DNA from 3 places in the Synechococcus sp. JA-3-3Ab genome. Region 1 is predicted to be linked to each of the others. Evidence: predicted binding sites of a transcription regulator. Region 1 holds the regulator's gene; each other region holds the start of a gene.
The links. The regulator NtcA, encoded in region 1, controls nitrogen genes in cyanobacteria. The targets are predictions, from matches to a motif close to GTANCNNNNGNTAC.

Region 1 (10,312 bases):
ATTGAATCCTATTTTGATAGTATGCCGACAAGATCTAAGAATGCTATCCTTGCCCTCATTGCCCCACGTTTGATTGATCCAAGCTGGTGGACAGTCTTGGATGGCATAGTTTGGGATCCTCCTCGGAGAGAAGCTATCATCAGTCGAGCAAATCAGGTTATAGCGGCTGCCCAGTCCATGATCGAATTGGACAGGAGACTGGAAGGCTACAGATACGAAATCACTGAAATGACTCGGCTTGGCCTCAGCTACCAAGAGTGGCAAAGTCTGGTTTTGCCGCCAAAAAACTCGTCTGAGGATCCAGGCCCCAAAGTTTTACTGCTCCTGCCGGCTTAGGAAGCAGGATCAATGGGGGTAGAATCCGCCGCCCAAACCAAACAAGACGGCTAATATGCCAATACCGACAGCGATCCCAGCTGCTAGTTTCAGATCCTCCTTTAGCTTTTCAGCGTCGGCTCTTTCCTTTATCGCTGTCAACAGGAAGAGTTGATCCTCTCCGCTAAGCCCGCTTATAAACTCAGGGGATAAAGACTCAAGGGGGAGACTCTTAAAGTAGTCGATCCTGCTCCTGCAGTAAAGCGTCAGTTGAGAGAGCTCTGAGCTTTTTTCTTTCTCGCGCAGTTCTATTTCTGACTTTGCCCTTTCTTGGAGACTTTTGGCTTTTTCCACTTGCTCTTTACTATACCCAGATTCAAAAAATGCCGACCAAGCGGATACCAAAGCAATGAGTACGAGTATAGCACCAATCCATCCCCAGCCTCCTAAGAAAGCCAACAAGCCCAAAAACAAAAAGACAAAGCAGCTCTGTATGTTTTCGTCTCTAGTAAGGAAGGTATAGTCAACTCTGGCATCCTCTTCCTTAATGCCGATTAAAATAAGGTTTCTCTTTACCTCTGACTTCACTTGCTCTATTTTCTGGTTATAGTTGGTTTCAATCCTTCGCCTCCGCAGCTCTATCTCCTCGGCAGCTTTCTGTATCTTGTCAGGGTCAAACGGCCAAGTGCTGCCGTCTTGTGTGCTGTAGCTTGGTTTGGCTTTTAGACCTAGATCACGTTCGTTTCCTTTCGTTTGGGAAAGCCTCTGGGAATCGTAGGCTTTCCGCTTTACGGGATCACTCAGCACTGAATAGGCTTCTTGAAGGGACTTAAATTTTTCTTCGATGTACCGTCGGGCCTTTTCCGGTGTGCCGGGAGGAAGCCGATCGGGATGATACTCTTTGGCAAGCCGCCTGTAGCTCTCTTTGATTTCTTCAGAGGTCGCGTCGGGCTTTACCTCCAGCTCGCTATAGAAATCTTTCATGAAGGGATCCCGCCTCTGCTGCCTTGCTAGCAGGATTCTACTGCTGCTCCTGCAAGCTTGAAAAGTGCTGTTTAATACCAGCCTTTTTTTATGCCCTAAGTGTCAAGCGCGCTGGGGAAAGCTCCACTCCCAGTAGCTCTCGGGGGGGGTTAGCTCTCCTTCCTAAGCTGTAGCTGTCTGGGCCCGGTTTGGACTAGTCCAACTCCCGCCGACGTAGCCGTTGCAAGGCCGAGAGAGGCTTCTCCTCTTCTGGCTGCTTTTTCGAGGCGGCTGCCCGTGGAGTGGTTGTCTTGTCCCTTTCGGGCTCGAGCGCAGGCTTGGCTGCTTCTGGCTCAGCGGCTGGAGGGCGAGGCGGGTTGCTGGCCTGCTGGTTGGGCAAGGGCACCGACTCCAGGGGGGCCAGCAGGGACTGGATGTGGCTGTAGGTTTCGGGATTGCTGCGGGCAGCATGGGCCAAGAGGGTAAGCTGCTCCTTGGCCGCTACCAGGTTCCCTAACTTAAGATCCACCAGAGCCAATTGGTAGCGTGCCTTAAAGCTAGTGGGATCCACTTCTACGGCACGTTGGAAGGCAGCTCGCGCCTCTGGGAGGTTGCCCTGGCGGGCGTAGATCAGGCCAAGGTTAAAAGGCACGTCGGGATCCCGCTCGCTGGGGAGAACTTTGGTTTTGTCTTCCAGCTCAAGGGCGGCCCGGTAGGCGTTGATGGCTAGGGTGTGAAAGCCCATCTGCAGGTAGCGGGCTGCATCTTCCTTGAGTTGGGCCACTGTCGGCTCCCCGGTGAGCAGATTCATAGGCGGCTGGGCAGAGGCAGGCAGTCCTAGCGCCAAACTCAGCAGGCATCCCACCACACGCAGGCCCAAGGGAGCAGTCCGTCCACCGGTTTGTTGCTTATTCATCCCCATGATCGGTTTCCTCCAGCCACCTCAACACCACTTCGTTCCACCCCTCAGGACCGGGGAGCCGGGCCAGTTGCCACTGGGTCTGAACCTCTGGCCCGCCGAGGCGAACGGCCTCCTTCCAGAGGCTATCCGCAATTGGGCTGGGAAGCACTACTTTCCGCTCCACCCACCGCAAAAAAGCCAAATCTGGGGGGGAGCAGCCGATGCCCAAGGCCCTGACAGGGCCCAAATGCCGCTGGTAGCAATCCAGGAGCAGCCGCACCGCCTGTTCTCCCGGTAGGGAACTGGGCTCTGAGGTTAAGGTTGTCCGCCTCCAGCCGGTCAAATACCACCGCGAGGGGTCGGAGAAGTGGAGCTGGTGCAGCCGTAACAAGTGCTGGGTGAGGGTGGCCTCTTGTTGGGCAAGGGCTTCTCGCAGCCTTGCTGGATCCCCGGAATAGCTGAAAATCTCGCTATATTCCCGCTTTTGCACCCGTTCTGCTTCCTCCAAAGGGATCCCAGTGGCGGCAGCTAGCTCCGAGGCTGTCCAATCCCCGAACCCGATGAGATCCAAGTGGTAATCTTGGCGCACCTGTTGCAAAATGTGGCGCAAGCAGGGGTAGGGCAATCCCAGGGCACACACGTAGTAGGGAGGGCGGTGTTGCCAGCGCTCGTCCAAAATGCCTGCGGGAAAGTAATGTTCGGGAACGTAAATAGCGGAGCCGTCCTCGCAGATGAAGGGATGCTCCAGGCGCAGTTGTCGACACAGATGTTCCAGTTGGGTGCGGGTACGCAGGCTGTAGAGCACTAAGGGAATGGAGCGGCGCTCCAAAGCCGCCAAAGCTTGTCGGGCAGCGCCATAGCTGTTGGACTGGGGATCTAAGAGGCTGCCATCCAAACTGCTGAGGACAAGTCGCATAAGCCCAGGAAAGGAAAAGGCGCTGGCAGCAGTCAATTAGCCAGATCAAACGGCCTCTAGCCCGAGGAGCGCAAGCCGGATCCCTGAGGCGGGCTTGGGGCTCAAGCGGCCAGCATTCCCATCATCCAACAGCCTTGACAGAAGTGAAGAGGTTTAATTCAACGTGCCCTTCTTGGCCACCTTCTGGAGGAGTGAAGCACCCAGAGCGGCATTGGGGCAATTGATGCCAAATGTTACACTCTGCTGCCGTGCCCAGCCGATACTAGCGGCAGAGCAAGCCTCTTGACTCGCGATTCCTTTGAGGGATCAGGTGCCGAAAGCGCGATCCCCAGCATCCCCCAGCCCGGGCAGGATAAACCCCCGGTCATTTAGCCGCTCGTCGATCATGGCGCAGAAAATTTGCACCATCGGGTAATGGGATCCCAGCCGCTGCAGCCCCGGCGGAGCAGCCAAGACGCTCACAATTCTCACTAAGCTGGGATCCGCTCCCCGTTTTTTCAGCTCGTCCAAGATCCAGAGCAAGGTGCCGCCAGTAGCCAACATCGGCTCAGGGATGAGAATGCGCATCTGCTCCGGGATCCGCTCCGGCAGGCGATTGAGGTAACAACTCACCTGCAGCGTCTTTTCGTCCCGCACCAGGCCCACATGAAAAATCCGTGCCTGGGGCAAGAGGGACTGACAGCCTTCCAGCAGGGCCAGCCCAGCCCGCAAAATAGGCACGATGGCCAGCGGCGTGTTGGGGGCGATAACTTCTGCTGCAGCAGGTTCCAGAGGAGTTTGCACCTGCACCGCCTGAGTTGGGATCCAATCCCGCATCGCCTCATAGGTCAGCCAGCGGCCCAGCTCCGATAGAGCACTGCGAAACAAGGGCGTGGGGGTTTCCACGTCGCGAGCCACAGCTAACCAGTGCTTAATGAGCGGGTGAGAGGGGACATAGACTCGAAGCTGCTGACTTGCCACAGAAGGATGCCTCAATCTGGGCGGTAGCATAGCGGGTTGCTTTGGCAGAAAGCAAGCACTTCCCTCGAGGTAATGGGTACCCCTTCAGAATTGGTTGACCTGCCCCCTGCCTTAAAGGGTAGGGATTCCTAGTTTTGGGTTCTACGAGCGCACTTAGCTAGCCAGTGGCTAGTCCCTAATTCACCATGCCGGCAGTGAGGCATCTCTCCCCAAGCGTAGGCGCTCCGCGCTGCTGAAGCGAACGCCCGATTGGTTCAGGATGCGTTGCCATGCTTTGCCGTTACAGCACAGGGCAAAGCTGGAGCTGGGTCTGCGGATCCGGTAGATCTGGATCACGAGATTTTTTCTGAGGATCGCCCATGTCTGCCGTCCGGTTTCAGCCGTTGCGGGTGGCCTTCACCTGTGCGGATCCCAGCCAAGCGCAAATGCCTGTTGCCGAGTTGCTGGCGGCTCTGCCGGCCTCGCCGCTTCTAGCCTACACCGACCCAGAAGCAGCGGACTTGCGGGTAGAGATGCTGCCAGATGCCATCTACCACTTCTACCGACGGGAGGAAGAGGTGGCGCTGGCAGCCTTTCGGATCCCGGTAAAAAAGCCACAGGCTCTGCCCCGCAAGCTGGTGCGGCTGCTGGAACATGTGGCCGCCTTCGACAACCTCCTCAACCTGCAACCTGCCAGCGATGCTCTGAGCAGTGTTCTGGAAGTAGAGTTTCTGCAACTGGAAACGCCGGCCAGTGGCTCTAGCCCTGCTGAAGTTAGCCCTTTGCCGCGGGATCCCCAAGGCCAGGTGCAAATTCAAGCAGGCCGCAACCTCGCCATCGCCCTGCGCAACAGGGCCCTTACGCCGGTGCACGTCTATGTAACAGTCTTTGACGAACGGCAGTGCAGCGTCGGTTTAGTCTATCCCTACCAGCCGGACTCTCCTGCCCGCCTGCGCCCCAGCGAAAGCGTATTAGTTGGCTCTGGCCCTCGCTATCTGCTCCAGATGCAACTGCCCGAAGACACAGAAACGGCGGTGGATCGCTTCAAAATCTGGGTCACCAGTACCGGCATGCAGCCGGGCATTATGGCAATGCCCCCTCTAGGACAAAGGCTGGAGCCCCCCTCTGACGATCCCTATGGCTCCGGATCCCGTCTGGATAGAGAAGTCAGGCTGGCCATTCTGGGCAAGGCGGGCAGCACGCCCATGCCAGCTTTTGCCGAGGATCCCTGGTGGTGTATGGAGCAGGCTGTCAAGGTGGTAGCTTAGACTGGGCCTACCTCCTCACAATTCTGTACAGCAGAGACTCAACCTCCTCGACACTAATAGCTGAAAGATTATAGGAGGAGTAGATCCTACTTCTCGTCTCTTGATCAACATCTGCCAAGACCAGAAAGACTTGATCTGGGCCGAGACCCATTTCGGAGGCGAGCCAAGAGTACTTCTCTATACAGTCTCTATAGCTGCCGGTCTTCGACTCTATCCAGTAGAATCGGTTGTTAATGTGGAAGAAGAGATCGATCTCAAAGTCGCTACCGTCGGGCAAAGTAACTTCCTCATTTGCGATGTAGGAAAAATCGATCTTCTGTCCCTGCTCTCTAGCAAACTTGATCAGTTGCTGTTTGACATATCTCTCCAGCCAATCTCCAGATAGGAACTTGATTGCCTCTGTAGACTTGCTTAGCTTTACCCTCAGGTTTTTGGAGGATTTTGAGTAGTTATATTCCTCTAAGAAATTAACCTTATGTAGAGTGGAAGCAAGTTGGCAGCTATAACTTATCACTTCCGGGGAGTTGCCTTTTAAGCAAAGAGTTAAGGCCTTTTCTTCTCCAATGCCAGATTTAATTTCTTTGTAAAGCTTCTCGATCAGCGAGTACCTCTGACCCATAAGGTTTGATATCCAGTTCAGCTTGTTATCGAGTTCTCCTTCTGCATCGGCTTTTTTACTAGATGGGATCAGGTTCTTCATCCTTATGTCCCTAGACCACAGAAATACCCCTATTTTCACCTGTTCAAGGCTAATCGTCCCTGGCGGCAAACTCTTGAGTCGCGCGCCAGCAGTTCGCTCGTTAGTTTCCTTCGTCTTTTGAAGGCTAGAACTTGAGCTTAGATTCTGGGAAATTTTTTCTGTACTTTCTAATAGCCTGCTCAGGATATTCTGCTGGTTACTTATGTTCTTAACTAGCTGACTTCTGTACTCAGCTAAATGCTGAAGGAAGTTTTGGTAACTTTCGGACAGACTTTCTGAGATATGAAGTTTGAAGCCCTCAAGATCAGCTTGTAACTTTCTTAGAATCTCATCCAGTAACTGACTATCAGCTCTTTGAGTGAGCCTACAGGTATAAACGCCCAGGCAGAAACCAATAGCCAATCCAATTAGAAGACCTAAAAGCAGAGTCATCTTCCCTTGATCCTATTTTCTTTAACCTAACTCAGGAGTTGTGAACAGCTAGGAAGATTTTAAAGCATTGCTACCTCCTGCTTACTCTTGAGCCAGAAGGGATCCCAGCCAGCCCTGCTGGAGCGCTTTCTGGGCGGGAGTGAGCTCAGGCAGGGCTTCGAGGGTGTACACATCCGGGCGAGGTGGATCTAAGGGGATCCAGAAGTGCTTCAACTGATCGCCCTGAAAGACGCTCAGGCAGATGGCCTGGTGGGGCTGGTAGGCCGCCAAGCGTTCTGGCAAGTTGGCAGCGCTTACCCGGAAGCCATCCAAGGCCACCAACTCATCGCCAGCCCAGATGCCGGCTTTTTGAGCGGGGGATCCCATCTCGACGGCGCTGATGCGATTGCCTTCGCCGTTGAAGTTGAGGCCCAGGTAGGGGGGAGGGTTGGGTCGGCTGAAGTGAACCTTGAGGGTGAGGCCAAAGGGGTGGAGGTAGGCGTTGTAGTCTAGCTCTTCCGTGCCGTCCACATAGGCGGCGAAAAAGGGGCTGAGATCGGCGCCGGCTGCCCGCTCAAACGCCTCTTGCAAGTCTTGGTTGCTGTAGCCTTTCTCTGTCCGACCAAAGCGCTGCCACAGATCCCGCAGGGCCGTGTCCAGGGATCCCTGCCCCCCTGAGAGGTGGCGAATGTGCAGATCTAGCAGCCAGCAGACCAAAGCGCCCTTTAGGTAATAGGAAACCTGGCTGTTGAGGCTATTTTCGTGGGGACGGTAGAGCTTGATCCAGGCGTCGAAACTGGCCTCCTGCAGTGACTGTACAGCTCGACCTGGCGTGCGCTGTAGCCGGCTAATTTGCTCAGATAGGATCTGCAGAAACTCTTTGGCACTGAGGATCCCTGCTCGCAGCAAGATAACATTTTCGTAGTAGCTGGTTGCCCCTTCGCAGAACCAGAGGCAGTCCACATAGTTTTCTTGGTTGTAGTCAATTTTCTCCAAAGCTAGAGGGCGCAGCCGCTTGACGTTCCAAGCATGGAAAAGCTCATGGGCCAGCAGCGCCAAAAAGCGACGGTAGGACTGAGGCTGATGCAGCTCCAGTCCAGAATAATTGAGGGTGGCACTGTACTTGTGCTCCAGGCCGCCAAATCCCCCGGCTGACAAATGCACAATAAACCAGTAGCGGTCGTAGGGCAGCTCGCCAAAAAACGCCGCCGTGGCCCGGACAATTTTCTCGGCATCGGCCACCGCTTGCTCCAAATTTAGGGTGCCCGCTCCCCAGACCACGAAGTAGTGAGGGATCCCTTCCACCGCAAACGACCGCAACTGGTGCAGGCCCACCTCCACCGGGCTATCCACCAGCTCGTCGTAGTCTGCCGCCACAAAAGACTGGCCGGAAGCAGCATCCTCAGAAGAAGACCTCAAAGGTCGCAAACTGATGGCGACGTGCCAGTCGGGTTTGGGAGGGATTATCGTCAAGGTGTAGGGCTCCCGCTCGCGACCGGGCACGTAGAGAAAGAGCGCCGCCCCGTTGAAGTAGGCGTGGGTGAGATCCAAATGGTTGGTGCGCACCGTCAGCTCGTAGGCGTAGACCCGATAGCGGATCGCGACAGCCGAACAGCGGGGCGGCTCGATCTCCCAAGTGTGCTTATCTACCTTCCGCCAGGCCAAAGGGATCCCTTGCTCCGTTGCTGCCTGAAACTCTTGCACATGGCGGGCATATTCCCGCACCAGGTAGGATCCCGGCGTCCACACCGGCAGCCGCAGTTGCAGAGGTACTTCTGGATCCACCTCTTGGATCTGTAGTTCCACCTCCAAAAGGTGATTGGCCGGCTCCGGCATCCGCACCGTGAAATGCTGACGGCTTAGCTGAGAAGGGGCGGCAACCCCACCCTGCGCGATCCCCATATAACTTTCCTCGCACCTCCCGCCTGCACCGTCCCAAAACAGTGCGCTAGAGGCATATCTTGGACAGGAGACAAGACTTCAAAGATGTAGCTCCTGCTACAAAGATATCCAAGCAGAGTCTTTTAGCTTAGGATAATCTTGCCGCCGAGGTCATTTTTGAGTCAAGGGTGGCTTGGGTCAATAGCGGGCAGCTCAACCCCGGCACTCCTGGCTGATCTTGTTGGGTTGATTCTAAGGGATAAACTGACCTTAAAAGGTTGAAGAATATGGCAGTGGCCATTGCAGAAAAATCTCTGGTTGCAGCCTTCAAACAGTTGGGAGGGCCTCACCATCCTCCGGTTATCGAAACGTTTGAGCGCGGTAAGACCATCTTCTTTCCTGGGGATCCGGCGGAGCGGGTTTACTTTTTGGTGAAAGGAGCTGTCAAGCTCTCGCGGGTCTACGAAATGGGGGAAGAAATTACCGTCGCTCTCCTGCGGGAAAACAGCATCTTTGGGGTGCTCTCCTTCATCACGGGGCAGCGCTCCGACCGCTTCTATCACGCGGTGGCCTTTACCCGCGTCGAGCTGCTCTCTCTGCCCATCGAACAGGTGGAAAAATCCTTGCGGGAGAACGCTGAGCTCTCCATGTTGCTCCTCAAGAGCCTGTCTTCCCGCATCTTGCAGACGGAGATGATGATCGAGACGCTGGCCCACCGCGACATGGGATCCCGTCTGGTCAGCTTTCTACTGATCCTCTGCCGCGACTTCGGGGTGCCCGGCCCCAATGGAGTCACCATCGATCTCAAGCTATCCCACCAGGCCATTGCGGAAGCGATCGGCTCCACTCGCGTCACCATCACTCGTCTGTTGGGGGAGCTGCGCAAGAAGAACTACATTTCCATCCACAAGAAAAAGATCACCGTCCACGACCCAATGCAGCTTGGCCATCGCTTTGCCTAGGGGGAGAAGCTGCCCCTAGGGCCGTTTCCAGGAATTTACCAGTCGGGACAATCCCTCCCTCTGGGAGAGGAGTAGCCGTGCCACCAGGGCAGGGCAGCGACGAGGGAACCTCCCCTCAACCACCAGGGGCTGAGAGCGATCCTTGGGGGGAGGCTTGCTGCTGGGCCAGAGCAGCCAAGATCTTTTCCCCCATTTCCCGACAGCCGACGAGGGTCATCCCCTCAGAGTAGATGTCGGCAGTGCGGTAGCCCTGGGCCAAAACCGCCTCGACGGCCTGTTCGATGCGGTCGGCAGCCTGGGGCTGATCCAAGGAGTAGCGCAGCAGCATTGCCCCGGAGAGCACCTGGGCAATGGGGTTGGCCTTGTCTTGTCCGGCAATATCCGGGGCTGACCCGTGTACGGGTTCGTACACCCCAGGGCCAGAGGATCCCAAAGAGGCAGAGGGCAACATGCCGATGGACCCGGTCAGCATCGCCGCCTCGTCGGAGAGGATATCCCCGAAGAGGTTCTCCGTGAGAATGACGTCAAACTGCTTGGGCCAGCGCACCAACTGCATGGCAGCATTATCGACGTACAGGTGGGACAGCTCCACGTCGGGGTACTCAGCCGCAATGGCGGTAACCCGCTCCCGCCACAGTTGTGACACTTCCAGGACATTGGCTTTATCCACCGAGCAGAGCTTGCGCCGGCGTTTGCGGGCCAGTTCAAAAGCCACACGGGCAATGCGATCCACCTCCGCCTCGCTGTAGGCCATGGTGTTCACACCCCGCCGGGATCCCTTGGCATCTGTGAAGATCCCTTTGGGTTGGCCGAAGTAGATGCCGCCGGTGAGCTCCCGCACCACCACCAGGTCGATCCCGGCAACCACCTCCGGCTTGAGGGAAGAGGCCTGCACCAGTTGCGGAAAGATCTTCACCGGGCGCAAGTTGGCAAACAGCCCCAGGCCCGCCCGCAAGCCCAACAAAGCCCGCTCAGGGCGCTTCTCCCGCGGCAGGGTGTCGTACTTAAAGTCGCCAACTGCCGCCAAGTAAACAGCATCGCTCTCCTGGGCCATTT
Region 2 (10,312 bases), 430 kb from region 1:
CAAGGTCATCAGCATGTTGGCCGAAGGCGGCACATTGACCGGGAACTCGTCGATCTGGGTAATGCGCACCTCCCGCTCCCCAATCAGCGCCCCCGAGACGGAACGCACCCCATTGGGGCCGTGGGCAATCAACGTCAGGGATCCGGAGTAATCCTTCAAAGAGGGATCTCGCGTCTCCACCACGCGAATGCCTCGTTCCTTGGCCTCGATGGAAGCATTGACGTAGTTGACGCGCTCCCGCAGAGCCAGCGTCAAAAGCCCCTTGAGCGCGGCGATGACGATCGGCTGGCCATCTTTTTCCGCAAGGGATCCCTGGAGGCGGATCTCCAACTGGCTCACCCGATCCCCCGCCAACTGGCCCACTAAGTTGCCCAAAGTTTCCGCCAAGTCCAGGTAGGGCTTGAGGCTTTGCAGCACCTCCGCCTGCAGGCCAGGGATGTTCACGGCAGAACGGGCAGGCAGCCCCAACAACACATCGCGGATCTGCTCGGCTACGTCGATGGCTACGTTGACCTGCGCCTCCTCGGTAGAGGCCCCCAGGTGAGGTGTCAGCAGGATCTCCTTGCCCAAGGAAAGGAGAGGTGAGTCTTTGCTGAGGGGCTCGTCGGCAAAGACGTCCAGGGCCGCCCCCGCAATTTGGCCGGACTTGAGAGCTTCATAAAGGGCTTGCTCGTCCACCAAGCCGCCGCGGGCACAGTTGATCAGGCGGGCGGTCGGCTTCATCATGCGGAAGGTCTCAGCGTTGAACAGGTTAGTGGTCTCAGGGGTCTTGGGGACATGCAGGGTGATGTAGTCTGACTCCTGCACCAAGGTTTTGAAATCCACTAGGCGCACCCCCAGTTGCTCCGCCCGCTCCATCGAAAGGTAGGGATCGTAGGCCAAAAGCCGCATCCCCATCGCCTTGGCAATCTGGGCCACATGGGATCCAATGCGACCCAATCCCACAATCCCCAGCGTTTTTTTGTAGACTTCTACCCCGACAAACTCCTGCCGCTTCCATTGGCCCGCTTTCAGAGAGGCATTGGCATCGGCGATGTGGCGGGAGAGGGCCATCATCAGAGCGATGGCGTGCTCGGCGGCAGCAATCGTATTGCCCTCAGGGGAGTTGACCACCAGGATCCCAGCTTTGGTGGCGGCAGCCACGTCGATGTTGTCCACGCCCACCCCCGCCCGACCGATGATTTTCAAGTTCGTCCCCGCCTCGATCACCTCGCGGGTGACCCGCGTGCCGGAGCGCACCATGATGGCGTCGTAGTTGGGAATGACCGCGATCAACTGCTCCGGCGTAAGGTCGGTTTGCACATCCACCTGGGCCACTTGGGAGAGGATGTCGATCCCCGCCTGATCGATGGGATCCGTGACGATAACTCTGGGCATAAGCGACGATAGCCTAATCGGATGTAGGGCAACAGAAGCAGAAGAGCCAATACTGCAAGCTAGGCTGGATCCCAGCCACCCTGTTGACCCAACCTCAGCCGGCACCCTTTAATCTACCGCGAAAGTCCGCCGGCACGCGCAAGACCCGCAGCTCCCAAAGAGCAAAAGTCCCAGTCTCCTGAGCTCCGGCGGAGATGGGGCGCTCACGGGCGGGATCCCACAAGAGCCAGGTACTTGCCGTCAATTAAAAAGATGCCATTGGCAAACTGCACACTGTAGGTGCCCAACAGCCGCCGCTGCAAGATCACCCCTTGTTCGTGCAGCCGAATCAAATGGGCGGGGCGCAACATCGGCATCGGGTCAGCCGTTTTCAAGTAAGGAGGCATCTCTACCACCTCAACCCTCGCCCCCACCGGCAGCAAATCTTGAGCTTCAGACATGACCCCACAAGCATCGACGCTACACAACAAAAGGATAGCTTGGTAGCCCCGCACTTGAGTGCGGGGCGGAAAAGCCCGCTAGCGACTTTGGTCGCTTACCCATGATGGGGGTCGTTGATATAGTTTCATAGCTCAAACAACCTGTCCCTGACTTCTCCTACCAAGACCTCTTTCCTTACTCTTTGGCCAAAAAATAAGATAAACAACCGCTAGCCCCACAGCATGGTTGTAGTGATTGTACCGTTGACTTTCCTCTCGTACTATCGCTTGCCCATGTCAGACTGCGGTTGTCATGCCGCTTGCCAACAATGATGGAGTGCGGCTGTCAGCAGGTTCGAGTCAGGAACAGGGAGCTAGTCCCCCTATTAGAGTACTTGTGTCAACAGTCTAATAAGGTGTACAACTGTGCTTTGTACTATGCGAGACAAGTCTATTTCAAAACGAAGCGATGGGCAAGCTATGGTGAGCTTTGTGCTGAGATGGGGAGAACCCAAAGCAAGCACTTCATCGCAATGTATGTTTCCGCCGCGCAACAGGCCTGTAAGTCTGTAGCTGGAGTGGGTCTATGCCAAGCCTGCTCGACCCCAATCGCTGGATCCGAGAAAAGCTCTAGCAATTGACCACGGAGTCAACAACTGGCTTACGTGCGTTAGCAACTTAGGACATAGCTTCATCATTGATGGCCGCAAAGTCAAGTCCTTTAACCAGTGGCACAACAAGGAGCTGGCTAGGCTCAAGACTCACAAGCTGCCGGGGTTTTGGTTGCAGCAGCTTGACCGAATTACGGAAACCGGCGGATGCGGGATGCAATCCACAAAGCTGCGGGCAAGGTCATTGACTTCTGTTTGCACCACTCAATTGGGAGAATAGTCTTTGGTTGGAACAAAGAATGCGGTTTAGGGAAGGTCAATAACCAAAACTTTGTTTTCATTCCAACAGGTCGGTTCAAGGAGCGTATTGCGCAATTATGTCAGCATTATGGCATGGAGTTTATTGAGGTAGAGGAGGCGTACAGCTCGCAGGCAAGCTTCCTAGATGGAGATGAGCTACAGCCTTTTAATTTAAAATAGGGTACAGGTATTCAAGAGGAAGGAGAGAAAGGAATGCCGACTCATTCTTTGGATTTGCGGCAAAGAGTTGTAGCAGCCTACCAGGCAGGTAACACCTCCATCCGCCAGGTAGCTAAACGCTTCATGGTGACCAAAAGAACAGTACACCGCTGGGTGCGTCAGTACCAACAAACTCAAGATTTAGCCCCTAAGAAAGCAGGCACCAAGCGAGTGGGCATTTTGGAACAACATCGGCAGGAAGTGATGGCAATTATTACAGAACACCCAGACTTCTACCTGTGGCAGTATCAAGAACTGTTGCGCGAGCGCTTAGGAATCAATGTAAGCATCGTCACGATACATAATTTCTTGAAAAAGCAAGGAATGACTTTAAAAAAAAGACCTACCGCAGTGCAAAAGTCAAAGAAGAGGAGGTGCAAAGAGAACGACTAGCTTATAGTCAAGAAGTCAGGGATATTCCAGCAGAGGATTTGATTGCCCTCGACCAGACAGGGGTCTGGGAGGGAATGGAGCGGGGAGTATCTCGGAGTTTACGTGGTCAACGGGCTTATCATTATCGTCAGAGATACAAGGGTGAAAAGTATACGGTTATTGGAGCTATTTCCTTGAGAGGTGTAGTTGGCTGTCGTGTCATCAAGGGTGGGATGAAGAAAGGAGACTTTTTGGAGTTTTTGAGAAGCGAGCTATGTCCGAAGCTAGATGCGAGGAAGGTTGTGATTATGGACAATTTAAATATCCACAAGAGTCGGGAAGTTGAGGAATTGATTAGGGGTACAGGAGCACGAATCCTATACTTGCCTGTGTATGCGCCGGAGTTGAATCCCATTGAGATGATGTGGTCGGTGTTGAAGCATTTTATTCGGCAGCTTTGCAGAATTGGGAAATATAGCATGGAGCAGATAGTGAAGACTTCTTTACTACTGATCAATCCATCCTCCTTCCGAAGTTGGTTTGCTAAGTGCTGCTATTGTACCCCTTGAGCCCTTAACAGGCTGTACCACCCATCAACCTTGCGGGTAACGGTAGCAGTCTTGATCGTAAAACCGTCGGGCAAAGGACGGTGCTGGATCAGCTTAACCGGCCCAATTTTGGGCAGATGGATAAACTTCCCTCGAATGCAGTCCTGCTTCATTTGGGGGAAGGTAAAGGAGCGGTACCGCCCAACACCCTTAAATCTCGGCCTTCCTGCCCGCTTGCCGTTGGAGTCACCTTTGATCCATCTATCAAAGGCCCTTTGTACCCGCCGTATGCAGTCTTGGAGCACCTGGGAATAAATCTCTCGGTATTCAGGAAACAAAGCCTTGGTATTGGGCAAGTCCCGCTGCTGCGAGTACAAGTCGGGCTGCTCCTTCAACTCAGGCAGATGACAGACCGTTAAGGAGCAAGCATGGATACCGCAGCGATTTTGCTCCCACCAGCGGAAGCGCTCCGCCAAGCGATAGTTGTACTGTTTACGCAACAACTCCAGCCACTCACCCATTAGGGCGACTTGGCTAGAAGTAGGGCGCAAGCGGTACTGGTAGGCAATTCGCACATGAGATTACGATATCTGTTCATGAGTGTCTTCGCCATTCATCCCGACCCTGACCGGCCCCCCAGTCCCCCCGTGTACGGGGGGATATAGGGGGGTACAGGGCAGGCCTTCCTGGCGAATTAGGTAAACCTTGAACGCTATGACCTCCGCTTCTGCCCCGCCAGACCTGAAAGCCCACGGCCTTTCCCCAGAGGAATACCGCCAGATCCAGCAGCAACTGGGCCGGGATCCCAACCCCACCGAGCTGGCCATGTTTGGGGTGATGTGGTCGGAGCACTGCTGCTACAAGAACTCCCGCCCTCTGCTAAAGCACTTTCCCACCACGGGCGAGCGGGTGGTGGTGGGGCCGGGGGAAAATGCCGGCGTGGTGGATCTGGGGGATGGGGACTGGCTGGCCTTTAAGATCGAGTCCCACAACCATCCTTCCGCCGTGGAACCCTTCCAGGGGGCGGCCACCGGGGTGGGGGGCATCCTGCGGGATATCTTTACCCTGGGCGCCCGCCCCATTGCGCTGTTGAACTCTTTGCGCTTTGGGCCGCTCACGGATCCCCGCAACCGCCGCCTCATGGCCAGGGTGGTGGAGGGGATCGCCCACTACGGCAACTGCGTGGGGGTGCCCACGGTGGGGGGGGAAGTGGCGGTGGATCCCTGCTACAGCGGCAACCCCCTGGTCAACGTCATGGCCCTGGGCCTGCTGGAGACGCCGGCGGTGGTGAAGTCGGCAGCGCGGGGAGTGGGCAACCCGATCTTGTACGTCGGCGCCACCACCGGCCGGGACGGGATCCGCGGGGCCAGCTTTGCCAGCGCCGAGCTCAAGGAGGACGCGCAGCAGGATCGGCCGGCGGTGCAGGTGGGGGATCCCTTTCTGGGCAAATGTCTCATCGAGGCCTGTCTGGAGGCCTTTGCCACGGTAGCGGTGGTGGCGGCCCAGGACATGGGGGCAGCCGGGATCACCTGCTCCACCGCAGAGATGGCCGCCAAAGGAGGGGTGGGGATCCGCTTTGACCTCGACCGCGTGCCGGCGCGGGAAAGCGGCATGGCGGCTTGGGAATACTTGCTCTCGGAGTCCCAGGAGCGGATGCTGCTGGTGGTGCAAAAAGGCCGCGAGGCGGAGGTAATGGAGATCTTCCATCGCTGGGGCCTGCAGGCCAGCGTGGCCGGAGAAGTCATTGCCGAGCCGCTGGTGGAGATCTGGCACCAGGGATCCTGCGTGGTGAGGGTGCCGGCGCGGGCCTTGGCGGAGGATACTCCTGTTTACGTCCGCCCCCTGTTGCCAGAGCCGCCGGAGTATGTGCAGGCAGCCTGGCAATGGGATCCCAGTACCCTTCCCCCCTGCGACCGGCAAGGGATCCACCTACCCCAGAAAACGCTGGCGTGGGAGCAGGTGCTGCTACAGCTTTTGGCAAGCCCCACCCTGGCCAGCAAAGCCTGGATCTATCGCCAGTACGACCACCAGGTGCAAAACAACACCGTCCTTTGGCCGGGACAGGGAGATGCGGCGGTTATCCGCATCCGCTCCCAAAAATTTGGCGTGGGCGAGGTGCCCCCTCTGCAGGCTGCCCGCAAAGCCATTGCCGCCACCCTAGATGGCAATGGCCGCTGGGTGTATTTGGATCCCTACGAGGGGGCCAAGGCCGCCGTGGCCGAAGCCGCCCGCAACCTCTCCTGCGTGGGGGCGGATCCCCTAGCCATAACCGACAACCTCAACTTCGGCAGCCCGGAAAACCCAGTGGTGTACTGGCAGTTGGCCCTGGCCTGTCGGGGGATTGCCGAGGCCTGCCGCGCCCTGGGCACGCCGGTTACGGGGGGGAACGTCTCCCTCTACAACGAGAAGGGATCCCAGGCCATCTACCCCACCCCCGTCATCGGCATGGTGGGCCTCATTCCGGACTTGAAATTCATCTGTGGCCAGGGGTGGCAGCAAGAAGGGGATCTCGTCTACCTCTTGGGATCCCAGGCCGTCACCAGCCTGGGCGGCAGCGAGTATTTGGCGGCAATCTACAACAAGGTCACGGGTCGTCCTGCCCCCGTGGATCTGGAGCTGGAAAAGCGCGTGCAAGGGGCCTGCCGCCACGGCATCCGCCAGGGGTGGGTGCGCTCCGCCCACGACTGCAGCGAGGGAGGGCTGGCGGTGGCCTTGGCAGAAGCCTGCCTGAGTGGGGGCCGCGGCGCCAGCGTCTCCCTAGCTCCTGGATCCCTGCCCTGGGATCAGGCCCTCTTTGGCGAGGGATCCAGCCGCATCCTCGTTTCCGTCGATCCAGCCCAGCGCTCTCCTTGGGAAGCCTACTTAGAGTCGCAGCTCCCCGGCCAGTGGCAGCTTCTAGGACAGGTGGGCGGGCCTGCGGATCCGTTGGTGTTGACAACGGCAGAAGGGGATCCCCTGTTGTCAGTCTCTTTGGCCGCCCTGCAGGGTGCATACTACAGCGCCTTTGCCGACTAGCCGCCTAGCTCCCCTCTCCCTCAGGGAGAGGGGCTGGGAGAGGGGCCGGGGGTGAGGGGGACTACCTCAAGCTGATTTTGCCTCAGACAAATTGGCCTGGATCACCTCCCGGTAGTGGGACTTGGGCTTGACACCCACCACCTGAGCCACCAGCTCCTTGTTTTTGAAAAACTGCACCGTCGGCGTGCAGGTGACCCCCCCTGCCTCGGCGATCTCCGGGTCTTTCTCGATGTCGATCTCCACCACATGCAGCTTGTCGGCAAACTCTTCGATGACCTTGTTCAAGATCAGCTTGAGGGCATGACAAGGGGCACAGGTGGGGGCGGTGTACTTGACCATCAGCAGGCGATCGCTTTCGTGGTAGAGCCGCCGCAGGGCATAGCTCCCCTCGTGGCAGGTCTGGCTGAAGTCGAGGTCATCTTGCACCTCCTGCTCAAAACTGGCCTCCTCAACAGCCGAGTCTCCCTCCGGCTCTACCTCGACAGCAGAGGCAGAAGCGGGCTCAAGATGGCTTTGAGGGACGACGTGATACTCCTGTGCCAGGCCGTGTTCGGAGAGCCAGCGCTCCGCCAGCATGGCCGCCATACAGCCGGTGCCGGCAGCGGTGATGGCCTGGCGAAACTCGTGATCCTGCACATCCCCGGCGGCAAACACGCCCTCTACACTGGTGGCTACAGATCCTGGGCGGGTGACAATGTAGCCCACTTCATCCAGTTCCAGTTGCCCTTTGAACAAGTCGGTGTTGGGCTTGTGGCCGATGGCGTAGAACAGGCCGCCCACTGCCATCTCCCGGATCTCGCCCGTCTGGTTGTTGCGCACCTTCACCCCCGTCAGGCGCAGGCCGTCGCCCAGAACCTCCACCGCCTCCGTGTGCCAGTGGACGGTAATCTTGGGGTGGTTGAGCACCCGGTCTTGCATGGCCTTGCTGGCCCGCATCTTGCCACTGCGCACCAGCATGTGGATATGGGATCCAAACTTGGTCAGGTAGGTGGCCTCCTCACAGGCGGTATCGCCGCCGCCAATGACCACCAGCTCCACCCCCCTAAACATGGGCATGGCCCCATCGCAGACGGCGCAGGCCGACATGCCCCGGTTCCAGTAGATCTCCTCTCCGGGCAAGTGCAGGCGCTTGGCCGTGGCCCCGGTGGCAATAATCAGGCTGTGGGTGCGCACTTCCCGTTCGTCAGAGCGAACCACAAAAGGCCGCTGGCTCAGATCCACAAAGGTGACGTCCTCGGGGTAAAGCTCTGCCCCCCACCGCTGCGCCTGGGCACGCATGTTTTTCATGAGTTGGGGGCCACTGATGCCCTCGGGAAAACCCGGAAAGTTCTCCACCTCGGTGGTGGTCATCAACTGCCCGCCCGGGATCCCGCCCACCTGAAACCCCTCAAACACAACCGGCTTCAGGTTGGCACGCCCGGCATAAATGGCCGCCGTAAACCCAGCAGGGCCAGAACCAATAATCACCACGTTCTCAACCCGACTTTGCTCTGTCATCCGATGTCGCTCCTTGCTGTTGCTGAAAACTAAACCAAACTCATAACGACTACGTTTTAGCCTAACACGAGCTGGTACCCTCGGCGAGGCTGGAGCTTGTTAGTCCCATTTTCGCTTTCCTCTAGCTAGGGGGACAGGGTTTTGTCTCTGTCTGGAGGACAACAGGGCAGAAACGCCTGGCTGAGAGGCGCGATGGCCAACCTCTGGAGCAGAAGGCCAAAGCCAGGGCAATTTCGTATCAGAAACTACAAAATGCTGAGATCGGCCTTTCTAGGATGGGTGAGCGCTTTTGGCTCATTCAAGTCGAAGCGTGGGGATCCCGTCTACCTTTGATTACCCCAGTCTCAACCGCAACCCAATCAGGAGAGAGTAATGGCATCCACGCCCCAAGAAGTGCTTCAGATGATCCAGGACAACGATGTCCAGATGGTGGATCTCAAGTTTGTGGACATCTTCGGCACCTGGCAGCATGTCTCCTTCCACCCCTCGATGATCACTGAAGAAACCTTCCGCGAGGGAATCCCTTTCGACGGATCCAGCATTCGGGGTTGGAAAGCGATCAACGAGTCGGACATGTACATGGTGCCGGATCCCAAGACGGCCTGGATCGACCCATTTTTTCAAGTGCCCACCCTCAGCCTCATCTGCAACATCATCGAGCCGCGCACTGGCCAGCCCTACAGCCGTTGTCCGCGGAGCCTGGCGGCGCGGGCGGTTGCCTATCTGCAGTCTACCGGCATTGCCGACACGGCTTACTTTGGCCCAGAGGCAGAGTTTTTCATTTTTGAAGATGTGCGGTTTGACCAAACCCAAAATGCCGGCTACTACTTCGTAGATTCGATTGAGGGCCGCTGGAACTCAGGCCGGGAGGAAAAAGGCGGCAACCTCGGTTACAAGCCGCGCTACAAAGAAGGCTATTTCCCCGTCCCGCCTACCGATGCTCATCAAGACCTCCGCACCGAGATGCTGCTGACGATGGCCAAGTTGGGGGTGCCTATCGAGAAGCACCACCACGAGGTGGCTACCGGCGGGCAAGGGGAGCTGGGCTACCGCTTTGCCGATCTGATCACGGCTGCCGACTACATGATGATTTACAAGTACGTGATCCGGAACGTGGCCCGCAAGCACGGCAAGACGGTGACGTTCATGCCCAAGCCCCTCTTCAATGACAACGGCAGCGGCATGCACACGCACCAGTCCCTCTGGAAAGACGGTCAGCCCCTGTTCTACCAAGAGGGCAACTATGCCGATCTCAGCGAAACGGCTCTCTACTACATCGGCGGCCTGCTCAAGCACGCCCCGGCCATCCTGGCCTTCACCAATCCCACCACCAACTCCTACAAGCGCTTGGTGCCCGGGTTTGAGGCGCCGGTAAACCTGGCCTACTCGCAGGGCAACCGCTCGGCTTCCATTCGCATTCCGGTCACGGGCAAAAATCCCAAGGCCAAGCGGCTGGAGTTTCGCTGCCCCGATGCCACCTGCAACCCCTACATCGCCTTCTCGGCCATGTTGATGGCCGGCTTGGACGGGATCAAGAACAAGATCCACCCCGGCGAGCCCCTGGACAAAGACATCTACGATCTAGAGCCAGACGAGCTGGCCAAGATCCCCTCCACGCCCGGATCCCTGCTGGATGCTCTGGAAAGCCTGCAGAAGGATCACGCTTTCTTGTTGGAGGGAGGTGTCTTTACCGAAGATCTCATCGAGGCCTACATCGAGTACAAAATTGACAACGAGATCAACCCCATCAACCTGCGGCCTCACCCCTACGAGTTCGCGCTCTATTTCGACGCCTGATTCTCATCTAAACTATTAGTTCTCGGCCAAGGCTTTTGAACGGGATCCCTTCTTGCTGGAGGGATCCCTTTTTTGTGCCTGCTATGGTACTCTGGATGGGGGTGCTGAGTTTACAAACTCAGGGGGGGTTTGGATGGGATGGCTTATAGCTCTTATT
Region 3 (10,312 bases), 740 kb from region 1:
CCTCTCCCCTGGCAACCGACCTCGTCCTGGCAGGGGACATTCTCGTGGAAGTGTATGTGGAAGCCGACAGCCCCAGTTTCGATCTCTGCGCCGTGCTCTCGGTGGTGAGGCCGGAGGGCCAGGTGTATAACTTTTCCCAGGGCTACCGCCGGCTGCGGGATCCCCAGCCCAAGGCCCCCATTGGGATCCGTTGCCAGCCCACCTGCATCCGCATTCCCCGCGGCCACGCCCTGCGCCTCAGCCTTAGCGCGGCCTGTTTCCCGGCCTACCCCGTTAACACAGGCACGGGGATGCGAGAAGAGCGGCTCATCGAGGCCCGCATTCTCACCCTCGCTCTTCACAGCGGCAGCGACACCCCCTCGCGGCTGCATCTGCCCATTGTCGAGGGGAGTTAGGGGGAGTGACAGTTTAAGACAACACAGCTTCTCATCCCTTCGCAACTCCTCCTCACAAACAGACATCAAACGTTAGGATAGAAGCAAGCAGGGCAAGGGAACCCCATGTTGCAAGACCCGAAGTTGATCCGGCACTATCAGGCTTTGACCGACGCGCTGGTGGACAGTTGGCATCGCGGCTATCGGCGCACTGACGAGCTGCGCCTGCTGGTGGATGGCTACCTGCTGGCCCTGCGAACTGGCAAGCAATTGCAGCCTTTTGAGATCTACCGCCTTGAAGACGAGGTCAACCGCTTCCTCTACGACCCCTCCAACTTCGTGGAGCCGGAACTGGAGCGGGAGACCGAGGCGATGCGGGGCTATTGATATTGCTTATTGATATTGCATAGAGAGGGGCCGGGGGTGAGGGATCGAACACCGGCAGAGGCCTGGTAGGCTGGGGTCAGTGCTGTTCCTCACTCCAGTCCTATGGCGGTTTGGGATACGCTGGCAACTTCTCGGCGTCCGGCCCTGCTGGGATCCGGCTTGGGCTTGGGGATAGCCTTGACCCTTGGGTATGGGCTGTTCGGCTACCACGTCTTGCAGGTTGGCATCTGGTTGTTGAGCATCCTGTTGGTGGGGTTGTACGTGGCCCAGTTTCCCCCAGCTCAGCCCCCTTGGGATCCGACGCGGCTGCGCTGGCGCCAGGAGTTGCTGCACCTGGGGCTATTGGCGTTGGTTTTTGCTCCCATCTACCTCTACGACCTGGCCAACATCCCCTTTCAGATCAACACCGACGAGATTGTCATCACCTCCATGGCCCGGCGGGCTTCAGCGGTACGCTACCCCGATATCTTTGGGCTGATGCCAGAGTACTTCTATTTTCCCCGCTTTATGTTCAGCCTCTTTGGCGGCCTGACGCGGCTGATGGGGGGAGTCACGCTGGTGAATGTGCGCACGGTGCATGCCACCTTCGGGGTTGTCACCATTCTGGTGGCCTACGGGTTTTTTCGGTCGTTCTGGAACCCCCGGCTGGCCTTGGCGGCGGCGGCCCTCCTGGGATCCAACCACGCTCTGCTGGGCATCAGCCGCATGGCGATGCGGGAGAACCTGATTGTGCTGGTGGAGTGTGCGGCCCTGGCCTTGATCTTAAAGGGCGTGCGGGAAAAGAATCCCCTGCTTTTGTATTTGGGGGGAGGGGCAGCGGGTTTCTCCCTCTACGGCTATCTGCCGGGGCGGGTGGTGATCTTGCTGGGGTTGCTGTTTGGCGGCCTCTACCTGCTCCTGGGCCGGGAGGATCTGCAAGGAGAAAACAAGCAGGCCAACCCCTTCTGGACTTTGGCCAAGCTGACGGTGCCGGCGGCGCTGGGGTTTTTCCTGGTGGCTGCGCCCATTCTGGTGGCCACTGCCACTGCTCCGCCAGTGAGCGCCGAGTATGCCCGCCAGCAATTTCTCTTTTTCCCAGAAGGGCGGGCGCTGCAGCAGATGTGGGTGAATGCCGCTACGCCAGCCGAGGCGGTGTGGCGCAACATCCGCAACGGCCTAAGTATGTTCAACGACCCCAGCCAGCACGACCGGGGCTATATCTATCCCAACTACGGCCATGCCTTTGTAGATCCCCTGACAGGGGTCTTGATCTGGCTGGGGCTGGGATCCGGGCTCTACCGCCTTCTCAAAGGGCGCAGCCAACCCCACGACTGGCTCTGCCTGGGCAGCTTCCTGTTTCTCTACCTGCTCTTTAGCTTGGCCATCACCAAAGCCCCCAACTACACTCGCCTGCTGGTGATCCTGCCCTTTGTAGCCTACCTAACCCTGGAAGGGATCCAAGTGCTGGCAGGTCTCCTGGAACGCTGGGGATCCCGGGCCGGGAGTTGGCTGCCGGCGGCGGCGATGGCGGGGGCAATCCTGCTGATTGGGGGGTGGAACCTGGCCATTTTTGGAGACTTTGTCCACAAAGGCTGGACGCAGGGCAACGATGTGGGGGCCACCGGGCGCTATGTGGCAGCTCGCCAAATGGATCCCGACCACCGCTTCTACCTGGCGGCCAGCACCGCCTACCCCTATTTCAGTTGGGGAGAACCCCCCTACTGGCAGAGTTGGATCCAGTTTTTTGCCGGGCCGGAGCAGGAGGTGCAGGTTTTTTCCCCGGAGGCCTTGCCGACCCAAGACCTACAGCCGCCGTTTACCCTGTTCCTGAACGAGGGGGTATGGGATCAACAGGGGGCGGCGCTGCAGCGGCGCTTTCCCCAGGGGCAGTTGCACCGCATCCCGGCTGAGCGGGGGCTGTGGGCTTTTGAGGTGGGGGATCCCTAGAGCTCCCCCCCTGGTTTGGCCAACCCACTGTTCGCGGGACGGAGTCCTTTCGCGTCAGCGCGACGGAGTCCTTTCTTTTTACCAGGCTAAAAGTAGCTGAAAGCACATTATGCAGATCCAGAGCCCCCAACAGTAGAAGAAGATAGCGTTCCAGGGATCCCAGACGTGCGTTTTGATGCCTACGACCCGGGCGAGGGGTTTTACGACGAGCTGTTTTTGGGGCGTAACCAGCCCCGTCCTGAGGCGATCCCGTTGATTGAGCGCATTCATTCTCTGGAAGAAGGGGAACTGCAGCAGCGGCAAGCGGCAGCACAGGCGGCCCTCTTTCAAATGGGGGTGACCTTCAACGTCTATGGCGATAGCCAGGGCACGGAGCGAATTTTCCCCTTTGACATCATTCCCCGCATCGTCTCGGCTTCCGAGTGGCAGCGGCTGGAGAAGGGCCTTAAGCAGCGCATCCACGCCCTCAACCTGTTCATCGACGATGTTTATCACGACCAGAAGATCCTTAAGGATGGGGTGATCCCTGCCGAGCTGATCGAAACGGCCAAGGGATTTCTGCGGCCCTGTGTGGGGCTCAACCTGCCGGGGAGAATTTGGTGCCACGTCACCGGCACCGACCTGGTGCGGGATCGGGACGGGACTTGGTACGTGTTGGAAGATAACCTGCGCTGTCCGTCGGGAATCTCCTACGTGCTGGAAAATCGGCGGGTGATGAAAAGCACCTTTCCCTCCCTGTTCAACACCATGGGGATCCGCCCGGTGGACGACTACCCTAGCCATTTGTTGGATACTCTGCTTAACCTGGTGCCGCACCTAGCCAACCCAACGGTGGTGGTGCTCACCCCCGGCATCTACAACTCCGCCTACTTCGAGCATTCTTTCCTCGCCCAGCAAATGGGGGTGGAGCTGGTGGAAGGGCGGGATCTGGTGGTGGCCGATGGCTATTTGCAAATGCGCACCACCAAGGGGCTGCAGCGGGTGGATGTGATCTACCGCCGCATCGACGATGACTTCATCGATCCCCTTGCTTTTCGCCCTGATTCCCTCTTGGGGGTACCCGGCCTGTTTGAGGTCTACCGGTCGGGGCGGCTGGCGATTGCCAACGCTTTGGGAACGGGGGTGGCGGACGACAAGGTGATCTACGCCTATGTGCCCCAGATGATCCGCTACTATCTGGGAGAGGAAGCCATTTTGCCCAACGTGCCCACCTACCTCTGCTGGGATCCCAAGGATCAGGCGTATGTGCTGGAGAACCTCGACAAGCTGGTGGTGAAGGCAGCCAACGAGTCGGGTGGCTATGGCATGCTGATGGGATCCCAGGCCACACCGGAAGAGCGGGCTGCTTTTGCCGAGAAAATCCGCGCCCAGCCGCGCAACTACATCGCCCAACCCACCCTGTGCCTTTCTCGCGTGCCCACCTTGGTGGATCGGGGAGAAGGCCTCCGTCTAGAACCCTGTCATGTGGACTTGCGGCCCTATATCCTCTACGGCAAAGAGATCTACGTTCACCCAGGGGGGCTGACCCGCGTCGCCCTCAAGAAGGGATCTCTGGTGGTGAACTCCTCCCAGGGGGGCGGCAGCAAAGATACCTGGGTGCTCTGCGCGGATCCCGGCTGTTGAGAGACGGCTTGCAAAATAGGTTCAGAGCCGCTCGCCCGAACCTCTGCTCCACCGGCCAAAGCGGCTGGCATGCTGAAGCGCCAAATCCACGTAGTGCTGGGCGTGAAGGCGCAGTTGCTCGACCTGATACATTCACGCTGGACTCTCCTGAACATGGTTCAGGAAAGAAGCGATCGCATCCTGCCTATCTCTGAGCAGGAAGGCGGTATCCCGCAAAGCCCTGAGGAATACCCCCCGAGCGCTTTCCCCCTTCACTTCCCGGCAACCGTTGCGGTGGACTCAAGGATCAGGGGGAAACTTGGTCTACTATATCCCTCTCAATGACTTTTGCCAAACCGCCTAAAGCTCAGTAAATTCAGCAAAGTTCAGGGTTTTGGGGGTTAGAGGCATGCTCTTCCTCGGTGAGGGTGCGGATAACCTTGGCCGGGATCCCCGCCGCCAAAGAGTGGGGTGGCACAGACCGGGTGACCACCGCTCCAGCTCCCACCATGCTGCCCGCCCCGATGGTGACCCCGCTCAAGATAATGGCCCCAATCCCGATCAGACATCCCCCCTCGATGTGGGCACTGTGGATGACCGCTCGATGGCCTATGGTCACTTCCTCGCCAATCAGGGTCGGCTGTCCGGGATCCCCGTGCAGAATGGCTCCATCTTGGATGTTGCTGCGGTGGCCAATGACAATGGGCGAGAGATCCCCCCGCAAGATGGCCCCGTACCAGATGCTCACCGCTTCCGCAAGTTGGACATCGCCGATCAGTGTGGCATTGGCGGCAATAAAGGCTGCCTGGTCGATCCCTCTCGGCTGCTGCTCTAACCCCACTTTCCAAACGCCCTTGGCAACGGCTTCCATTTCCCCAATCCTACTGCTACCGGGGGTTCGGCAATTCCAGACCTGCCCCAGCGCTCCGCGCCGCCTCCAGTCCCAGAAAAAGAGAGGAGCCAGGGATCCAGAAAATCAACCTGTCCCTTTGCTCCTGTTTCACCATTGTCAATCCATTGCACAATAGCAATGAGATATAAGCAACACATTTGGCTCATTGTCGATAGCTGTGGAAGCGTTCGTTAGATTAATTTCTAACTCTTGTAGGAGAGGGGCTAGGGGTGAGGGATTTTAGCTAAGCCTGCCGTTGCAGCAGGGGAGAGGATTCAGACGGTTGCAAGGGGCGAATGGCAAAGAAAGTTTCGTAGATGCAATCGCCAACGTGGTTCATTTGTAGCTGCAATTTGTCGAGAAACTCATGTAAGCCCTGCTCCATAATGTCGTCGATGGTTAGGTAGTCCAGCTCAGAACGCAGGCGGCCCAAAGCTCGCTCGCTGGGATCCCGCCAAGTATCGGCTGGGGTGCCGGTGATCTGGTGCAGGGATCGATCCGCATGAATAAGACAAAACTGAATGGAGCGGGGAAATTGCCGATCCAAAATCAGGAAAGAGGCCACCTCTCTGGGATTGATGCGGTGCTGGCGGCTGTATTTCCGGTACATTTCATAAGCACTGGCCGACTTCAGCAAAGCAATCCACTGCAACTCATCCAAAGCCGTGCCCACATACTGCAGAGAGGGCAGCAAAATAAAATACTTAACATCCAAAATGCGCGCCGTTTTGTCCGCCCGCTCCAAAAGACGGCCAATCTGGCCAAAGTGCCAACCTTCCCCGTGGGTCATGGTGGCATCCATCACCCCGGCGAATAGGTGGCTGGCCAGTTTCACTTCCGTGAAGAAATCGTGGAGCTGACTCAGGTGGGGGCCTTGCTGAGCTGCTTCTTTGACCATCAAATAAAAGCGGTTGACCCGCTCCCACATTTCTGAAGAAATGACCTCCCGCACAGAACGGGCATTTTCTCGCGCCAGCCGCAAACAGGAAAGGATGGAGTTGGGGTAATCCCTATCAAAAGCCAGGAACTGGATGACTGTTTCTTGGGTTGCCTGGCCATAGCGTTGGTAAAACAGCTCCTGATCCCCGGTGGTGTAGACGATGGGATCCCACTGCTGGGCGGGACCGCTGGGCAAGTCTAGGATGAGGTTGAGATTGACATCGATGAAGCGGGCGATGTTCTCGGCGCGCTCCACGTAGCGGTTGAGCCAGTAGATGGAATCGGCCACCCGACTCAGCATGCTGTTGCCTCCTCTGGAGTGTCTTGTCTCTGCGCTCCGTTCAAATTCAACAAACGAAGCAGCCGCCGCACCTTCACCAGCAGCACCCCCGTCAGGCCGGTCAAGATCCACCCCATCCACTCGGCTGCAGTACCCAGATAGCGCACCTGCACGCGATGATCCCCCGGCGGGATCCGCACCTGCAACAGCCCCAGTCCATTGTGCTCGGCAGATGTGAGGCGACCATCCACCTGTACCCGCCAAGCAGGGTAGTAAAACGTGCGCAGGACTACCCATCGATCCTGAGCAGTGGGGTTAACGGCCCGAAAACGACGGTAGCCATAGCGCCACTGCTCCACTGCCAACAGTGGCTCCAGATTGCTTTGTTCTCGTCCAAAGTTCACCATGTCGCCTTGCCACCGCAGCAGCGGATCCACCTCTGGGGGCGGCATGGGCAGGGTTGCTTGGCGAGGTCGGTACTCCGGCACATCCACCAGCGCCAGCCCGTCGGGAAAGATCCAGTGCCAGTGAAGAAAAGCGATGCCCGGTCGCTGCTGGGGCTCATTGGGAAATGGCTTGGCTGCAGACAGCTCTTGAAAAGTCTGGATGGTTTGCGGGTCAAACCAGGCTCTGGACAAGACCTGCCAGCCCTGCCAGCTTTGTATCCCCATGGCCAGACCTATCCCCACAATCAAGAGGATCCTCCAGCCCTTTTGTCCCCACCCCCAGGCGGCCAGGGATCCCAAAAGCCAGGGCACGGTTACCGCCGTCACCGCCATCCAGCGCCAAGAAAACTGAATGCGCCGCAGGGGCAAAATCCACTCGTAGAGCCAACCCAGCAGATCCGTCATCATCAGCAAGGCCACCAAGCTGGCCCCCAAGCTGTAGAGCAGGATGGCTTTGGCCAGGGGAGCAGAGGATTCTAAGGCATCAAAGGACTCCGTCTCGTTAGCGCGAACGGAATGGATCGGGGTCAGCCCCCTTGTCCTGCGGGCCAGCCATTCCCAGAAAACCAGGATCCCAGCACCCAAGACAACGGCCACCATCCAGATCCAGCACCCTACCAGGCCGCTTTCAAACCAGTGCTGCGTCAGTTGCGGCTGGAGCCGGGTCAACCCACTCACCATCAAACGATGTTGGGGCATGTACTCTTCGACGAAATTGACGAAGTCCACCTGGACAAAGCGCTGATCCCAAAAGGCGGGCAGCAGATAAAACGCCGTCCACCCCAGCCCCAGCCCAAACCCCAAGTAGCAGCGCCCCACCCTGGTCCAGAGGGGATCCCAGCGGCCCAGCACCCAAGGCAGAGGCAGCCAAGTTAGCGTAAAGACCAGCAAAGTGGGCAAGTGAGATAGGGCCAACAGGCCATAGCTAATGGCCAAGGCCACAATCGGCCAAAGGGACTGGGGCCGGCAGATCACCTGGACTGAGGCCCAGAAAATCCAGGGAGAGACAGCAATGGCCCACACTTCCCCCATTGCCCCCCGTTGGTAAATATCCACCAGCCAATAGGGGCCGGCCATACCCGCCAGAGCCAAAACCAGAGCCCAAGCCCAGGGGATGAGTTGCCGGAGAAGGGCATACAGCCCTGCGCCAAAGACCGCCATCGCCAGGCCCATGCTGGCCACCAAGGATCCAGGCATATCCAGCCCCAGCAGGCGAAACGGCAAAGGGGCCACCATGCATAGAGGTGGATAGAAGGCAAAGGTGGGGTTGCCGTAGCCGAAGTTGGAATACTCCAGCCAGCGGGGGTAAAACTGCCCGCCGAAAAACTGCCGCTGATACTGAAAGGCCCAACTGAGGTTGAAGTGGGTGGAATGAGTGATGGGGTAGCCCCGCTGCAGCATCGGCCAGAGCAGGGCCAGCACTCCAGTTAGCAGCGCAAGCCCGACCAGCAGCTTCGGTTGGCGTAACGCTTTCATCCTCACTTCTGGACTAGGCGTTGCCTACCTCCCTCTTTGCCAGGAATTAATAGCGAATCCAGGCATAGGCGGCATCGGAGAGCACCGGCACCTCGGCATAGTGGCCGCGAACGTTCTGCACCCAAGCGTAGACGGTGATGGCGATCACGCCCAGAAGTGCGGTGGTGGCCAAAATGCTGACAAGTGCTGCCAGGCCGAGGTTGCCAAAGAGCATAGCAAACACCTGCATCAACACTTGCACCAAGAACAGGGCAATGTTGAGCAACAGCGCCTGCATGGTGTTGAAGCGAACAAAGTGGGCGACACGGCTGTTGCGGACTAAAAATAGCAGGGCGAGAAATATCCCCACCCCCAACCAGCCTGTGGCCAGGGGCAGCAAGCGCAGCAGTGGACTAAAAATGGGGATCAAACCTGGCAGAGATTGAAACAAACCCGAGGGCACAAAGCCGAAGGGCAGGGCCGATACCAAAGGCAGAAGGTAGGGAAGGGATCCCCACAGCCGATTGATGGGAGTGATGTCGCCGCGCCAGGTCATGTCTCGAGCCCCTCAGTTCAGTGCAGTAGTGCTGGAGTCTGCTTGTTGGTGCGCTTTCAGAATTTCTTTAAACGGCACCTAAGCTTTGCGCTTATTGTAGTCGATGAAGTTGGCCGGCTCAACGCGCCTAGCCCCAAGCTGGCCTCCGCTTTCGAGTGAGGGGGAAACTGTTCAAGATGAGCATCTTGCAGGATTGGGGTTGATATAATCGACGGCAACTCCCACCCACAGTGATTTTTGGCCTCCGCCATGAAGATTTCGCCATCTCTCGCTGCCCGCCTCTTGGGAGCTGTTCTCTGGCAAGCTTGGTCTGTGCTTGTCGGCTTTTTCAACGACCGCCTGTTGCCGGAGCGCTGCCACGTTCGGCCCGAAGCTCTGCCGGAGTGGATGGCTCAGGTGTGGGCCGGCTATCTGCGCTATCGCAAAGCCTCTCGTCCGGGAGCGATTCAGTTTCGCGGCTTAACGGTGGATCCCGGCCAAGAGGGATCCTCAGCTCACCTTATTGGGGCTGGCCCGCTCCGCTACCGTGGCTGCCCTCTGGAGACAGTTGCCCGGGATGCCGTCCAACCCTTTGGCAAAACCCCTTTTGTGCCCCCCTACCAGCGGCTGCTCAATACGCTGCGCTTGAAGTTGAGCCTGGCCGATGTCGATAGCTATTCGGTCACGCCGGCCCTACAGCGGGTTTACCGCGGCCAAGAGTTGTAAACTACCCGGCTCCGACTGCCCCCCGTATACGGGGGGCAGGGGGATGTAGGGTGGCCGGTTTACAGCAGCCCCCAATAATGCAATGACATAGGCGCTACGCTTCGCTGACGCTAATGCTGCGTTGTAGTCTGCATCCCCTTCCCAACTGCAAGCCGGGTTGACACAACGGAAGCGTTTCCCTTCCCGTTGCCCGATCCACAGGCACTGGTGGCAAATCTGCGAGGTATAGGCAGGCGGCACCACCACAACCGTGACCCCGGCCCGCAGCGCCTTGTAGTGCACAAACTGCCTCAGCTGGTAGAACGCCCAACTATTCGACCGCCGACGCTCCGTTTTGCTCCGTGGCGGTTGGTTGACACGCTCTCCGATTCCAGTTAGGTCTTCCAAGGCAATCGTGCTATTGGTCGCCTTTGCCCTGGAAACAATAGCCTTGCAGATGCAGGGATTGACCCAGGTTTGCAAGCGTCTCTCCTGACCAGACAGCTGTTGCAAGAGTTGGCGGCATCTACGCCGACTAGACCTTGTGCCCTGACTGGCTTTGCATGGGAGCACCGCTCGCAACCAGGATCAACGGCTGTCCATTCCAGGGATCTCCCTCTGAGGTATGGGCAATATCTCTCCTCCCCAAGTCCACCCCAATCGCCTTAGCTGCGGTTTGCAGCTCCGGCGGTTGCGTTTCCACACAAATCGTAGTAAGAACCCTCTTTGCGTTTGACAAGGTGGCCGATTGGGGATTGGTGCCGGCCAGCA

Region 2: a site for NtcA is predicted at 8,594-8,607, ahead of glnA (type I glutamate--ammonia ligase). Genes of this name have one in related genera too.
Region 3: a site for NtcA is predicted at 2,780-2,793, ahead of CYA_RS04880 (circularly permuted type 2 ATP-grasp protein). Genes of this name have one in related genera too.

The regions. Positions count from the first base shown of each region.
Region 1 is NC_007775.1:1,798,812-1,809,123, reverse strand. Features, by position in the region: gene CYA_RS08525 (hypothetical protein) at 1-336, shown strand, start outside; gene CYA_RS13805 (J domain-containing protein) at 346-1,299, opposite strand; gene CYA_RS08515 (tetratricopeptide repeat protein) at 1,493-2,194, opposite strand; gene CYA_RS08510 (HAD hydrolase family protein) at 2,187-3,095, opposite strand; gene upp (uracil phosphoribosyltransferase) at 3,402-4,085, opposite strand; gene CYA_RS08500 (hypothetical protein) at 4,415-5,302, shown strand; gene CYA_RS08495 (hypothetical protein) at 5,310-6,434, opposite strand; gene CYA_RS08490 (M61 family metallopeptidase) at 6,516-8,315, opposite strand; gene ntcA (global nitrogen regulator NtcA) at 8,582-9,256, shown strand; gene leuB (3-isopropylmalate dehydrogenase) at 9,372-10,312, opposite strand, start outside.
Region 2 is NC_007775.1:1,364,875-1,375,186, forward strand. Features, by position in the region: gene serA (phosphoglycerate dehydrogenase) at 1-1,377, opposite strand, end outside; gene CYA_RS06395 (DUF3148 domain-containing protein) at 1,581-1,817, opposite strand; partial or broken gene CYA_RS14700 (IS200/IS605 family transposase) at 1,946-2,081, opposite strand; gene CYA_RS15735 (hypothetical protein) at 2,433-2,687, shown strand; gene CYA_RS06400 (IS200/IS605 family element transposase accessory protein TnpB) at 2,615-2,887, shown strand; one part of gene CYA_RS14420 (IS630-like element ISSoc15 family transposase) at 2,921-3,257, shown strand; one part of gene CYA_RS14420 (IS630-like element ISSoc15 family transposase) at 3,257-3,867, shown strand; gene CYA_RS06415 (RNA-guided endonuclease InsQ/TnpB family protein) at 3,852-4,421, opposite strand; gene purL (phosphoribosylformylglycinamidine synthase subunit PurL) at 4,561-6,861, shown strand; gene trxB (thioredoxin-disulfide reductase) at 6,928-8,358, opposite strand; gene glnA (type I glutamate--ammonia ligase) at 8,731-10,155, shown strand; gene CYA_RS06435 (hypothetical protein) at 10,289-10,312, shown strand, end outside.
Region 3 is NC_007775.1:1,054,290-1,064,601, reverse strand. Features, by position in the region: gene CYA_RS04895 (CocE/NonD family hydrolase) at 1-395, shown strand, start outside; gene CYA_RS04890 (DUF6761 family protein) at 501-761, shown strand; gene CYA_RS04885 (glycosyltransferase family 39 protein) at 864-2,687, shown strand; gene CYA_RS04880 (circularly permuted type 2 ATP-grasp protein) at 2,853-4,310, shown strand; gene CYA_RS04870 (gamma carbonic anhydrase family protein) at 4,666-5,160, opposite strand; gene CYA_RS04865 (alpha-E domain-containing protein) at 5,426-6,421, opposite strand; gene CYA_RS04860 (hypothetical protein) at 6,415-8,322, opposite strand; gene CYA_RS04855 (Tic20 family protein) at 8,369-8,857, opposite strand; gene CYA_RS04850 (hypothetical protein) at 9,107-9,562, shown strand; partial or broken gene CYA_RS14385 (RNA-guided endonuclease InsQ/TnpB family protein) at 9,530-10,312, opposite strand, start outside.